DNA from 3 places in the Shewanella glacialimarina genome. Region 3 is predicted to be linked to each of the others. Evidence: predicted binding sites of a transcription regulator. Region 3 holds the regulator's gene; each other region holds the start of a gene.

Region 1 (5,105 bases), 970 kb from region 3:
AAAGCACTCAAGCATTTCTTTAAGGTTAAATAACTTAGGTTGGCCATTTGTTAGCGCGACCATGTTAATACCAAACGAACATTGCATCTGAGTTTGAGCATAAAGGTTATTAAGAACAACCTCGCCCACTTCACCACGTTTTATCTCAATAACAATACGCATACCGTCTTTATCAGACTCGTCACGTAAACCACTGATGCCTTCGATTTTTTTATCTTTAACAAGCTCAGCAATTTTTTCAATTAAACGTGCTTTGTTAACTTGATATGGAATTTCATGAACAATAATACGTTCGCGACCATTCTCATCGGTCTCAACATCAGCCTTTGAGCGCATAATTGCGCGACCACGGCCAGTGTTATAAGCATCAATAATGCCTTTTCTGCCGTTAATCGATGCTGCTGTAGGAAAATCAGGACCAGGGATATATTCCATTAGCTGCTCAATTGATAAGCTAGGCTCTTCAATTAAGGCTAAACACCCTTTAACAACTTCGTTTAAGTTATGCGGAGGAATATTGGTTGCCATACCCACAGCAATACCTGATGAACCGTTAATAAGTAGGTTCGGTACTCTAGTTGGTAATACTGCTGGAATAAATTCTGTGCCGTCGTAGTTAGGTACAAAATCGACCGTTTCTTTCTCTAAATCAGCCAATAAAGAATGGGCTAATTTCTGCATACGAATTTCGGTATAACGCATCGCAGCCGCTGAATCACCGTCAACCGAACCAAAATTACCTTGGCCGTCTACTAAGGTGTAGCGTAATGAGAATGGCTGTGCCATACGAACAATAGTGTCATAAACAGCGGTGTCACCATGTGGGTGATATTTACCGATTACGTCACCGACAACACGAGCGGATTTTTTATAAGGTTTGTTCCAGTCGTTTTTAAGTTCGCTCATTGCAAACAAGACACGGCGATGTACAGGCTTTAGGCCGTCACGCACGTCAGGCAATGCACGACCAACAATTACGCTCATAGCGTAATCTAGATACGAATTTTTGAGTTCGTCTTCAATATTAATTGGCGAAATAGATGAAGCCAGATCAGTCATAAACTGCGCGTTCCCCTGAAATTGAGCTGACGATTTTTAATCTATAATATCGTCAAGCTTTAAAACGTGATTTGGCATTCTAACACAGATATTTAATGTCGCCAGAGCAAACCTAAACCAAATTGACTTTAGTGTTAATAAAAAGGCTAACTTACTCATTTACCAGTAACTTAGTACTCTAGCAAGTCCGGATTTAATGGTTTAAGAATGTTTATTTTGAGTAACAAATAAACAATGTAACCGATAGGTTGTTTAAATAACCACCTGAACATAGCAAAAGTTGACTGGGATCATCAGCATTGGCGTATTTTAGCCCTATTAAAAACTGCATCAATGGATATAATGTCATCCATAATGCATAACGATATCTAGGTAAATCATGTCTACTGAAACTGCTGCGAATAAAAATGTCGACCCCGATGAGATTGCTAAATTTGAAGCAATGGCACAAACCTGGTGGGATCCAAATGGCTCCTTTAAACCGTTACATCTGCTTAATCCATTACGTTTAAATTATATCGATCAAACAGCACAGGGCATTTTTGGTAAAAAAGTGCTCGATATTGGTTGTGGCGGCGGAATTTTATCTGAAAGTATGGCTAAAATCGGCGCCCATGTAGATGGCTTAGATATGGGTAATGAACCTCTTGAAGTGGCTCGTTTACATGCATTAGAAACTGGTGTAACACTCAATTACATCAAATGCACCGCTGAAGAGCACAGAGATACACATCAAGCTTATTATGATGTGGTGACCTGTATGGAAATGTTAGAACATGTCCCTGACCCGCTATCTGTCATCCAAGCATGCTGTGACATGGTGAAACCAGATGGCTATGTGTTTTTCTCAACCATTAATCGTAATTGGATGTCTTATTTAACTGCGATTGTCGGTGCAGAGTACCTACTTAAGATGCTGCCAGTAGGCACCCATGATCACAGTAAGTTTATTCGACCTTCTGAATTAATTAATCTTGTCGATAAAACAGACTTATTGTGCAAAGACGCATTGGGCATAGCCTATAACCCACTATCTGGTGTGTTTAAATACACGAACAGTGTTGATGTTAATTACATGATTGCTACACAAAAAGTCGATTAGCATTGTTTGCTACCGCTTAGGAGTCTGCGTGTTAAAGCCCTTGATTAAAGGTGTATTATTCGATTTAGACGGCACACTTGCCGATACTGCGCCAGATTTGGTCTATGCACTGAACCTTGGCATGGCTGATGGGGGTTATGCTGCATGCAGTCTTGAAAAAGTGAAGCATGCTGCCACTCATGGTAGTTTGGCGCTGGTTAAGGCTGCACTGCCTGATATTAGCGATGATGAGCAAAAACAGATCCAACAAGCATTATTGCATCACTACCAGCTCATCAATGGTGACAAAAGCATTCTATTTGATAACCTTGCAGAGTTATTGAATCATTTTGATGATAACGGTACTCCCTATGGTATTGTGACAAACAAGCATGCTCGCTTTGCCCGTCCTTTGGTTCACAAACTCGGCTTGATATCGCGAATTAAAACTCTTATCAGTGGTGATAGTACTTTGCACCCTAAACCTCATCGCGCACCTATGCTACTTGCCGCGCAGCAGATGAACATCAGTCCTGAATCGATTATTTATATAGGAGATGCTGAACGTGACCTTATCGCGGCTCAAAATGCCAATATGATTGGCGGTATAGCGCATTGGGGTTATTTATCGCTCCAAGACAAACCTGACACTTGGCCTGGACAACTTCATTTTAAAACCACACAGTGTTTACATGACTATTTTGTATTGGACCGTCAACTTACTTAATATTATCGATATAAACGGTGTTGCTAAACGTCTATTAAGCCAACTCAAACAATCAATCAAAGATCAATCTAAAAATCAGCTAATAGAATCGATCGCTGATATTTTTAGCGATCAAATTCTTTTAAAATTACGGACAATTATTCTACAGCCCACAGAAAAGCTATATAAATTTGGGGTGTAGGGTTAGCTTTTACTAACTGTTGCGATTATCCTCAACTTATCCACAAGATGTTCTAGAAATTGTGGCTTGCAAAAACCCTCCAACCTCACTATCTTGTATGTTAGATTTTAAAAAACACCATATCTTGTGTGTCAAATACAATCACAGACACTAATGAGTTGTTTAAAATAACTCATTTAATTAAGCTGAACGGGTGACTTAGCGTGCTAAAATGTCTCAATCCGTCGTATTTAATGCTTCAGCATGATTGTTTTTACATGAAAACGTAAACGTGGTTAGACACGATCGCTTTTGGTATTAAGCGCTCAATCACAATAACAGATATAATCAAGGCCTCTCTGCAATGAATAGCAATATGACTGTCACTAAACGCTGTGGCGAACGTGAAAATATCGATTTAGACAAAATCCATCGCGTTATTACTTGGGCAACCAAGGGATTAAAAAACGTATCTGTATCTGAAGTTGAACTCAGATCGCATCTGCAATTTTTTGATGGTATTCCAACAGAAGCGATTCATGAAACGATCATCAAAGCTGCGGCAGATCTTATTTCCCCTGAATCACCCGATTATCAGTTTGTGGCAGCACGCTTAGCGGTATTCCATTTACGTAAAAAAGCATTTGGTCAGTTCGAACCGCCTAAATTATATGACCATGTCACCAGACTGGTTGAAATGGGCAAATATGATATGCATATTTTGGCTGATTACAGCCGCGAAGAGTTAGACATCTTAGATACTTATGTTGACCATTGGCGCGACATGAACTTCTCTTATGCCGCGGTTAAGCAACTAGAGGGTAAGTATCTAGTTCAAAATCGTGTCACCCACGAAGTATATGAAAGTGCTCAGTTCCTTTATATATTAGTTGCTGCGTGTTTGTTTTCAAAGTACCCCAAAGACACTCGTTTACAGTTTGTCAAAGACTTCTATGATGCCACATCAAACTTCAAGATTTCTTTACCGACACCGATTATGGCAGGGGTGCGCACACCGACACGCCAATTCAGCTCATGTGTATTGATTGAGTGTGACGATAGCTTAGATTCTATTAATGCAACCGCCTCATCAATTGTGAAATATGTCAGTCAACGTGCTGGTATTGGTATTAATGCTGGTCGTATTCGCGCCTTAGGCAGTCCTATTCGTGGCGGTGAAGCTTTCCATACTGGTTGTTTACCTTTTTACAAGTATTTTCAAACCGCGGTTAAGTCGTGCTCACAAGGCGGCGTTCGTGGCGGAGCGGCAACACTGTTTTACCCAATATGGCATTTAGAAGTTGAATCTTTACTGGTTCTGAAAAATAACCGCGGTGTTGATGATAACCGTGTTCGCCATCTAGATTATGGTGTTCAGTTAAACAAGTTAATGTATCAACGCTTGATTAAAGGCGAATACATCAGCCTGTTTAGCCCATCTGATGTTCCGGGTTTATATGATGCATTTTTTGAGGATCAAGTTGAGTTTGAACGTTTATATGTTCAGTATGAGCAAGATCCTGCTGTGCGTAAAAAGCAAATCAAAGCGGTTGAGCTATTCTCGTTAATGATGCAAGAACGCGCTTCTACAGGCCGTATCTATATTCAAAACGTGGATCATTGTAATACCCACAGTCCATTTGACTCAAAAGTCGCGCCAATCAAGCAGTCTAATTTGTGTTTAGAAATCGCCCTGCCGACTAAGCCATTAAAGAACATTGATGATCCTAATGGTGAAATTGCACTTTGTACCTTATCTGCACTGAATTTAGGCACAATCAAGAATCTAGAAGAATTAGAACCGCTAGCTGAGCTTGCAGTTCGTGCGTTAGATAACTTACTGGATTATCAAGATTACCCGATCATTTCGGCGCAGTTAGGCTCAATGAATCGTCGTACTTTGGGTATAGGTGTCATCAATTACGCCAATTACCTTGCTAAAAATGGTAAACGTTATTCCGATGGTTCAGCCAATAATTTAACCCATCGAACATTTGAAGCGATTCAATTTTATCTATTAAAAGCCTCAATGAAGCTTGCCCAAGAGAAAGGCGCCTGTCCGTTATTTAACGAGACAA
Region 2 (5,105 bases), 1.5 Mb from region 3:
TGTCTATTTTGGGCTTTAATGCTTGGCTAGTAGACTTTAATTGCATTTTAGGTGGAGCAGTTAGTTTTTTTGATTTAGAGTTTGTCATAAGTGTTTTTAAGCGCTGCTTTTAGCGTTATCTCCATTGAGTGTGATGACAGATAACGCTAAAAGCTCAGCCCTGAAAATGTCAACTCGGAATTAAACTTTACCGAATATCAATCGGTTATGATGCACATAAGCGACATCGAATGCATTTAGCTGAACGCGTTTTAAATCTAAAGAATCAAAGTCAACTTGCGGTGGATTACGCTTTAGCTGCTCTTTAATAGTTAATGGTGAAATCATCACCACTGGCAGTTCGGTAATTTGAATCGCCGCTTCTAATTTAAAGCTTGTTGCGCTGCCAGCAAACTTACCTTTTTGTTCACGTTCAATAATCGCGATTTGGTCAATCTTGTAGTCTTCCATTAGCTTATGAAAAGCAAAATGAAACTCACGCAGAGACTCTGTCGATGCCGAATCTGACACCGCAAATGATACTTTACGACAACTCGGCACATTGAAGGTTTCACCTTCATAGCTAAGTAAACTGATGATGGCCTCGCCACCTTTTAACTCTACACCACAAACTTTCATGTTTATCCTTTCCGCATTTCAATGAGTGACCGCATGATACTTTAACCGGCGTGTCACTTAATAATTAGTCTTCACTGTCACTGATTTTTTGTTCAATAATCACAATGGGTTTCGCTTTACGGCGCATTGGCGCATCGCCAACGTCTATGCCGGTAATAAATGTTTTGTCGCGCTTAGGCACAGCTTTAGCTTTTTGCTTAGCTTTAGCCTTAGCTGCGACTTTGGTTTCAGGTTTGTCTTTGGCGGCTTTAGTTCCCGCTTGCTGACTTAAGCCTGAAAACTTTGCTGGTAAACCGTCAACCGAGGTAAATTCAAAGTTTTTGCGTAAAAATGACTGCACTTGTAAAAAGCTTTGCCAGTCTTTTGGCCCCACTAATGAAACTGCAATACCTTTAGCGCCAGCACGACCAGTACGGCCAATACGATGGACATATTCTTCAGCAAATTTTGGCATATCAAAGTTAACAACTAATGACACGTTAACTAAATCTAGCCCTCTAGAGGCCACATCAGTAGTGATAAGAATTTGCTGCTGGCCACGACTAAATTGATCCATAATTTGGTTACGGGCATTTTGTTTTAGCTCACCGCTTAATGCTGCGGTAGAAAAACCCTGTTCAGCTAACAGCGTGGCTAAACGGTCTGTGTCTGAGCGAGTTGCGGTAAATACAATGGTTTGCTTGTGTTCTGGCTGCTTCAATAAGTGGCTTAACAGTGCTTGTTTGTGATCTAAATGATCTGCAAACAGCATTTTTTGTTCAATATCTTTGTGTTCAGCATAACTGGTGCCAATGGCCACATGGCTTGGATTCTTCAATAATGTGGCGGCAATATCGTTAATGCTTTGATGATCTAAGGTGGCAGAAAACATCAAGGTTTGACGACGTTTATGATCAGCTGCTTCATTAATGGCTTTCAGTTGTGGTGCAAAACCTAGGTCCAACATGCGGTCAGCTTCATCAAGAACAAGTAATTCAAGGCCATTTAAAAATAAGTGACGTTGCTCAAGATGATCAACAATTCGACCCGGAGTTGCCACAATAAAGTGTGGGTCACGGGACAAGCCTTTGGCTTGGTCGTTAAAGTTTTCACCGCCCAAAATACTGATAGCTTTGTATTGGGTATTGGCAACCAGTAATCTGAGTTGACCATATACTTGCTGAGCAAGCTCTCGAGTCGGCAATAAAATCAGCACGCGAGGATCTTTTTTCGACAGCGCTCTGCTGGAAATAATCCGCTGCATCGCAGGCAGTAAAAACGCTAAGGTTTTCCCTGAGCCAGTTTTCGATGATGCCATCAAATCTTTACCCGCTAGGGCAATAGGTAAGGCTTGTTCTTGGATCTCGGTTGGGTCAGTAATACCCATATGCTTCAAACTATCTAACAAGCGTTTATCAAGCGAAAAATCAGAAAACTGCAAAGGTGGATCCCCTAAAAAATAATAGCCCAATATTATAGCTGGATAAGCTTGCTATAGCCAATAATGACTTGCTTGTTTATGCTAATAAAGCACTTGGCTAATAAAGCCTGATTATTAACGTTTAAAAGTGACCCTATGGAGTATATAAATGGCACCAGTTCAAGCCTCACCACAGAAAAAACCGATTATCGGATTGGCATTGGGCAGCGGTGCAGCTAAAGGTTGGGCGCATATTGGTGTGCTTGAAGGCTTAGCTGAATTAGGCATTTATCCGGATAAAATTGCTGGCTGCTCTGCTGGCGCACTGGTTGGAGCGGCATATGCCAATGACAGTCTAGCAGAACTTAAAAGTTGGGTGTGCGGCTTTTCAAGTTGGGATGTTATTGGATTAATGGACATTAGTTGGCGTAAAGGTGGGCTGATTAGCGGTGAAAAAGTATTTGACGTTATGTCTACTCATATTGGCGCTGTTGATATTGAAAACTTGAAACGTCCCTTTGCAGCAGTTGCAACGGATTTGTATTCTGGCCAGGAAATTTGGTTTAAAGAAGGCTTACTGCGCAATGCCGTCAGAGCATCTTGTTCGATGCCAGGCTTTTTGCCGCCAGTACAACAAAATGGCCGTTGGTTAGTTGATGGTGCTGTGGTTAACCCTGTGCCAGTCTCATTATGCCGCTCACTTGGTGTCGATATTGTCATCGCTGTTGATTTGAACGGTTATTTACGCAAGCAAATGCAAGTTTTACCTCAGCAAGTCAGTAGCTCTGAGCCTGTGTCAGATAAACAGCTTGATTCAGATGAAGAGCAGCCTGACTTAGGCTTTATGGATTTATTGGGTAAGGGCAAAGACTATATCACTAGTTTGAGTGACAAACTGTCGCTTGGCACTAAGTCACACCCTGGAATGCTAGCGGTAATGTCACAGTCAATGGATATTTTAGAGCAGCGTCACAAGCGCTCTCGGTTAATGGGCGACCCACCGGATATTTGCATTATCCCCAATGTTTCCGATATTGGTACCATGGAGTTTCATCGTGCAGATGAAGCGATTGCAGCAGGCAAAAAAGCAGTTGAAGATATCGCGCATTTAATTCAAGCATCGCTTAAAAACTAATCTGAAAATGTTGCCCCTAAGCTAGCTTGATTCCTTTGAACAAGCGCTAATAAGTGGATTGTTGGAGTTCACAACATAAATTTTATTTGCTTCCCCTTAGCGTGAAAAATGATGATCTAGATCAACACGGTCAGTGACAATTTAACGCTTAATACACTACATATAGTGTTTTGTATTTTTCGTATACCGATATATAGATTTGGTAGCGTTAAGGGAGAGGCTGGTTATGTTGGTTGTTATTAAGCGCGATGGATGTCGCACTGCATTTGATTCAAGTCGAATAAAAGATGCCGTTATTGCCGCAATGGAGTCTGCCGGACAATCAGATCATGACTATGCCTGTGCTTTGGCATTGTCTGTTAAACAAGATTTTCAGCAACAAGCAGAAGTGGATATTCATCAACTACAAGATGTAGTTGAAAACAGGTTAATGTCAGGTCCTTTTAAGTCGGTTGCTCGTCATTACATTGAATACCGACATGATCGCGATGTGAGCCGCGAGAGCAAAAGTAAGTTAAATCGTCAAATTCGCGGTTTAGTAGAACAAAGCGATAGTAGCCTATTAAATGAAAATGCCAATAAAGACGCGAAGGTTATACCCACGCAACGCGATTTATTAGCGGGTATTGTGGCAAAACATTATGCTAAAACTCATTTGCTACCCAAAGACGTGGTGGCCGCTCACGAGCGGGGAGAACTGCATTATCACGATTTAGATTACGCGCCTTTTTTTCCGATGTTTAATTGTATGTTGATTGATTTGGCTGGCATGTTAACCCACGGATTTAAAATGGGTAACGCGGAAATTGAAACCCCAAAATCTATTTCGACTGCAACTGCAGTAACGGCACAAATTATTGCCCAGGTGGCGAGTCATATTTATGGTGGCACCACGATTAATCGTATTGATGAAGTGTTGGCAATCTTTGTTCAAAAAAGCTATCAAAAGCATCTTGCGACGGGGATTAAGTGGCAAATTGCCGACGCTGAAGCCTTTGCAAAAGCGCAAACAGAAAAAGAATGCCACGATGCATTTCAATCACTTGAATATGAAGTGAATACCTTGCATACCGCCAATGGGCAAACGCCCTTTGTCACCTTTGGCTTTGGTTTGGGTGTTAGCTGGGAGTCCCGTTTAATTCAAAAGTCAATATTAACTGTGCGCAAGTCGGGATTAGGTAAAAACCGTAAAACTGCGGTGTTCCCAAAACTGGTTTTTGCAATTAAAGATGGCGTTAACCATAAGGCAGCAGATATAAACTATGATATCAAACGCCAAGCGTTGGAGTGTGCTAGCCTGCGGATGTATCCCGACATTTTGAATTACGAACAAGTCGTTAAAGTCACCGGTTCTTTTAAAACACCTATGGGGTGTCGATCATTCTTGGGCACATTCGAGCAAGATGGTCAGTTGATGCATGAAGGCCGCAACAATCTCGGGGTGGTGAGCTTAAACCTGCCACGTATCGCCATAGAAGCCCAAGGCGATGAAGCCAAGTTCTATGCTTTATTAGATAAACGCCTCGTGGTAGCAAAAAAAGCTTTAGACACTCGTATAGCAAGATTAGTGGGAGTTAAAGCCCGCGTTGCGCCAATACTTTATATGGAAGGGGCGTGCGGTGTACGCCTTAAAGCAGATGATGACATTAGTGAAATATTTAAACATGGTCGCGCATCAATTTCATTAGGTTACATCGGCTTACATGAATCCATTAATGCTTTATATGGTAATGCGCAACATGTATTTGATGATAGGGTTTTACGTCAAAAAGCGCTTGAAATAGTGGCTTATCTTAAGAAAAACACAGAGCAATGGAAACAAGAATCTGGCTATGGCTTTAGTTTATATAGCACCCCAAGTGAAAATCTGTGCTGTCGTTTTTGCAGTTTAGACGCAAAAGAGTTCGGAGTATTACCTGGGGTAACAGACAAAGGTTATTACACCAATAGTTT
Region 3 (5,105 bases):
CCAATCAGGCAGACGTAATGCATTGGCAGCGCGCTCTAATACATTGTCAAGATTATGTGCGTCCTGGGCTTGAATAATAGCTTCTAATTCGCCTTGCTCTTTTGCTAATGCATCAAAGTCTGCATCAGGCTCAGCATATAAAGCATAAACTTCATCTAAACGAGTCAGCGCGTTTTTAGCTTCGCTTACCGCTTCTTCAACCGCTTCACGTACGGTTTGGTTTAAGTTTAATTTCGGTTCCTGTGGCAAGTAACCAATTTTAAGGCCAGGCATAGGGCGAGCTTCGCCCTCAATCTCAGTATCAAGACCAGCCATAATGCGCAGCAGTGTTGATTTACCTGAACCGTTTAAACCTAATACGCCGATTTTTGCGCCAGGGAAAAAACTTAAAGAGATGTCTTTTAAAATCTGCTTTTTAGGTGGGACAATTTTGCCCACTCTTAGCATGCTATATACAAATTGAGCCATGAGGTTCCAACATTGATTAACACAGAATAGAATGATTCTAATGGAATCTTAATCGAACTTAAATCTGATTTTGATTGTTATCAGTCGATTTTTATATCTTGTAACGCGCTAACTAGTATTTGCTAGAATTTAGTTTAAATATCTATCTGAGTTAGCAGTTATATTTAACTGCCAAATATAAGCATTTAAAGTCGTAAAAATAGAACAGTGTTTTTGATGACTGTTTTACGCATTATGTAGCTTAAAAAAAATGTTTAAAATACCAAGGTAAAAATAGTTACCGATTGTAAATTAAGGTTATTTTTAATTTTGCATGAGATTTTCTATTGTTATTTAGTAACTAAATTCATGCTGTAAAGGCTGGGATTGTTTGCATTTGCAGAGTAGAATACCGCGCAACCCTACTAATATAAAACCTACCGTTGGAGTTACCATGCTTAAGAAAGCGATGAATATAGCGGATTACGATCCAGAACTATTTAAAGCCATTGAAGATGAAACTTGTCGCCAAGAAGAGCACATCGAGTTAATAGCATCTGAAAACTATACCAGTCCACGTGTTATGGAAGCTCAAGGTTCACAGTTAACCAATAAGTATGCTGAAGGCTATCCAGGTAAGCGTTACTACGGTGGTTGTGAGTATGTTGATGTTGTTGAAACCTTAGCCATTGAACGTGCTAAAGAGTTATTTGGCGCAACTTACGCCAACGTACAACCGCATTCAGGTTCACAAGCAAACAGTGCAGTATTTATGGCATTGTTAAAGCCAGGCGACACTGTACTTGGTATGAATTTAGCTCACGGCGGTCATTTAACCCACGGTTCACCAGTTAACTTTTCTGGTAAATTATATAACATCATTCCTTATGGTATCGATGAGTCGGGCAAAATTGATTATGACGAAATGGAACGTTTAGCGGTAGAACATAAACCTAAGATGATGATTGGTGGTTTCTCTGCTTATTCTGGTATTGTTGACTGGGCCAGAATGCGTGAAATAGCGGATAAAATTGGCGCATACTTTTTTGTGGATATGGCGCACGTTGCGGGCCTTATTGCTGCAGGTGTTTATCCAACTCCAGTACCTCATGCACATGTTGTTACTTCTACAACGCATAAAACATTAGCTGGCCCACGTGGCGGTATCATTATTTCTGCAGCTAATGATGAAGACTTATACAAAAAATTAAACTCTGCAGTGTTTCCTGGTGGCCAAGGCGGCCCATTAATGCATGTTATTGCTGGTAAAGCGGTTGCGTTTAAAGAAGCACTAGAGCCTGAGTTTAAAGTTTACCAACAACAAGTTGTTAAAAATGCTAAAGCAATGGTTGAAGTATTTTTAGCGCGCGGATACAAAATTGTTTCTGGCGGTACTGAAAACCACTTAATGCTTGTTGATTTAATCGGTCGCGACTTAACCGGTAAAGAAGCTGATGCAGCGTTAGGTAGTGCCAATATCACGGTTAATAAAAACTCAGTACCTGATGATCCACGTTCACCATTTGTAACTTCAGGTGTTCGTATTGGTACCCCAGCTATTACTCGCCGTGGCTTTAAAGAAGCTGAAGCGAAGCAATTAACGGGTTGGATTTGTGACATTTTAGATGACGCACAAAACCAAACTGTGATTGATAGCGTAAAAGGTCAAGTGTTGGCCTTATGCGCTAAGTTCCCTGTTTACGGATAATTCCTGCTGCACGGAATATCCTTTCATCACTAATGCTATCCCTAAAGGTTAGCTTAACCTTGATGAGTAAATAGGATAAACTTTAATGGCCACTAATTTTAGTGGCCATTTTATTTTCGGAGGTTCAATGCATTGTCCTTTTTGTAGCGCGACTGATACTAAAGTTATCGATTCACGTTTAGTGGCAGATGGCCACCAAGTTCGCCGTCGCCGTGAATGCACTGAATGCCATGAACGTTTTACAACCTTTGAAGGTGCAGAGCTAGTCATGCCTAGGGTGATAAAACGTGATGGCAGCCGCCAACCTTTTGATGAAGAAAAACTTCGTGGTGGTATGTTGCGCGCGGTTGAAAAACGTCCAGTATCTATGGATGAAATCGAACAAGCAATTACTAAAATTAAGTCCACATTACGCGCGACAGGTGAGCGTGAAATTGATTCTGAGATGATAGGTAATTTAATGATGGATCAATTAATGAGCCTAGATAAAGTCGCTTATATTCGATTTGCCTCTGTTTATCGTGCTTTTGAAGATGTGTCACAATTTGGCGAAGCGATTGCTAAATTGCAAAAATAAACTTCCCCTAGGACTTGAGTAACTTTTTATGACTAGCTTTAGTGTATTTGATACCCAAATGATGGGTCGTGCGATCCAGCTGGCGCGAAAAGGTCTTTATACTACGCGCCCCAATCCATCTGTTGGCTGCGTACTTGTCCAAGACTCAATTATTATTGGTGAAGGTTATCATCAAGTTGCGGGTCAAGGACATGCAGAGGTCAATGCATTGGCTGATGCCGCTAAACAAGGATATTCTACCGTTGGCGCTACAGCCTATGTGACTTTAGAGCCTTGTAGTCATTATGGACGTACTCCGCCCTGCGCCTTAGGGTTAATTAATGCCCAGGTTGCTAGAGTCGTTATTGCAGTGAAAGACGCTAACCCTCAAGTAGCCGATAACGGTATTGCCATGTTGCAAGATGCAGGTATTCAAGTTGAGGTTGGTTTATTAGCCGCTGAAGCTTTGACGTTAAACCTAGGGTTTATGAAGCGGATGAAAACCGGTTTGCCATGGGTTACGGTGAAAGTTGCCGCTAGTTTAGATGGCAAAACTGCCTTGTCTAATGGTGTTTCTAAATGGATTACCGGTCCCGCAGCAAGACAAGATGTGCAACGAATGCGTGCCCGCCATTGCGCGTTAATCACGGGCGTTGAAACTATTATTGCAGATGATCCTAGCTTAAATGTGCGTTATGAAGAACTTGGCAGCTTGAAAAGTTCTCTTTCACCCACATCTCTACAGCAGCCATTAAGAGTCGTGTTAGATTCCCAAGCCCGATTAACCGCAGATTTTATGCTATTCAGTATTGAAACACCGATTCTATTAGTTTCAACCTGTGGCTACTCTAATGCTGTACAAGCACTTTTTCCTAACCATGTTAGTTTGCTGCAGGTAAAAGCAAATAGTGCAGGGCGTGTGTGTCTTGATACCTTATTGAAATATTTGGGTGAAAGTTGTAACTCAGTGATGATTGAAGCAGGGGCAACACTTTCAGGCAGTTTTGTTGAACATAATCTGGTCGATGAGCTTGTTTTGTACCAAGCACCAAAACTGTTGGGCAGTGAAGGGCGCAACATGCTGACCTTAACTGATTATCAATCAATGGATCAAATACCCAAAATAGTATTAAAAGATCAACGAAATGTCGGCCAAGACACACGATTTGTATTTGGTTTAAGCTAAAATATCTCATCATTAATGTTCAATTCTGTTGGGCAGAAATAGGAAAAGTGACTCTCTATGTTTACAGGCATTATTGAAGCCCTAGGCACCTTGCGCAAGATTGAGCGCAAAGGTAACGATATTCGGTTAACTGTGGCTAGCGGTAAACTCGATTTATCCGATGTAAAATTAGGCGACAGCATTGCCACAAACGGCGTCTGTTTGACCGTAGTGCAATGTTTAGCTGATGGTTATGTTGCCGATGTTTCTGCTGAAACGGTTACTTTAACAGGATTTGCACATTACCAGGTTGGCCAGAAAGTTAACTTAGAAAAGGCAGTGACAGCAACAACACGTTTAGGTGGTCATATGGTCAGCGGCCATGTTGACGGTATCGCTAAAGTTGATGGGCGTCAGTATCGCGGACAAGCGATTGAGTTTTGGTTGTCAGCTCCTGCTGATTTAGCTAAATATATTGCCCACAAAGGTTCAATTACCATAGATGGTGTGAGCTTGACCGTAAATGAGGTTAAAGGTCATCAATTTAGACTTACTATTGTGCCGCACACGGCAAGCGAAACGACCTTAACCGAATTAAAAGCAGGCGCTAACGTAAATATTGAAGTGGACTTAATTGCCCGATATCTTGAACGATTAATGCAGCCGCAGGATGAACAGCAACCTAAATCAGGTGTCACTCTGTCTATGTTAGCCAATGCTGGCTATATGAAATAGTCCGTTGAATTTTATCAGAAAGTGCTTTGAGCTTTATAAGAACCTATTCTACGCTTTATAGAACAGTATTTTGACTCATGTTTTTGCTTTGAATATATTGAGCTGAGCATAAATAATCACCCTAAATAACAAATAAAGGTCCCTACATGGCTTTACACAGTATAGAAGAAATCATCGAAGACATTCGTCTCGGTAAAATGGTTATCTTAATGGATGACGAAGACCGTGAAAATGAAGGCGACCTTATCATGGCAGCCGATTGTGTCACGCCTGAAGCCATCAATTTTATGGCCACTTTCGGCCGTGGCCTAATTTGTCAAACAATGACAAAAGCACGCTGTCAGCAGTTAAATTTGCCTTTAATGGTGACCAACAATAACGCTCAATTCTCAACTAATTTTACCGTATCTATTGAGGCGGCTGAAGGTGTTACCACAGGGATATCTGCCCACGACAGAGCTGTAACTGTAAAAGCTGCTGTGGCCAAAAACGCC

Evidence for each region. Region 3 encodes NrdR, which represses ribonucleotide reductase genes. Its sites were predicted from a motif close to AAACACNANATNTNGTGTTT; they were not measured.
Region 1: nrdA (class 1a ribonucleoside-diphosphate reductase subunit alpha) is a predicted target of NrdR. The motif match lies at 3,161-3,180, and genes of this name have one in related genera.
Region 2: nrdD (anaerobic ribonucleoside-triphosphate reductase) is a predicted target of NrdR. The motif match lies at 3,304-3,323, and genes of this name have one in related genera.

Annotation. Positions count from the first base shown of each region.
Region 1 is NZ_CP041216.1:2,266,092-2,271,196, forward strand. It holds gene gyrA (DNA gyrase subunit A) at 1-1,059, opposite strand, end outside; gene ubiG (bifunctional 2-polyprenyl-6-hydroxyphenol methylase/3-demethylubiquinol 3-O-methyltransferase UbiG) at 1,439-2,161, shown strand; gene FJ709_RS09885 (HAD family hydrolase) at 2,190-2,867, shown strand; gene nrdA (class 1a ribonucleoside-diphosphate reductase subunit alpha) at 3,392-5,105, shown strand, end outside.
Region 2 is NZ_CP041216.1:1,706,873-1,711,977, forward strand. It holds gene FJ709_RS07355 (DUF3010 family protein) at 181-618, opposite strand; gene FJ709_RS07360 (DEAD/DEAH box helicase) at 683-2,038, opposite strand; gene rssA (patatin-like phospholipase RssA) at 2,187-3,152, shown strand; gene nrdD (anaerobic ribonucleoside-triphosphate reductase) at 3,379-5,105, shown strand, end outside.
Region 3 is NZ_CP041216.1:3,234,037-3,239,141, reverse strand. It holds gene ettA (energy-dependent translational throttle protein EttA) at 1-468, opposite strand, end outside; gene glyA (serine hydroxymethyltransferase) at 902-2,155, shown strand; gene nrdR (transcriptional regulator NrdR) at 2,283-2,732, shown strand; gene ribD (bifunctional diaminohydroxyphosphoribosylaminopyrimidine deaminase/5-amino-6-(5-phosphoribosylamino)uracil reductase RibD) at 2,761-3,897, shown strand; gene FJ709_RS14165 (riboflavin synthase) at 3,955-4,611, shown strand; gene ribBA (bifunctional 3,4-dihydroxy-2-butanone-4-phosphate synthase/GTP cyclohydrolase II) at 4,758-5,105, shown strand, end outside.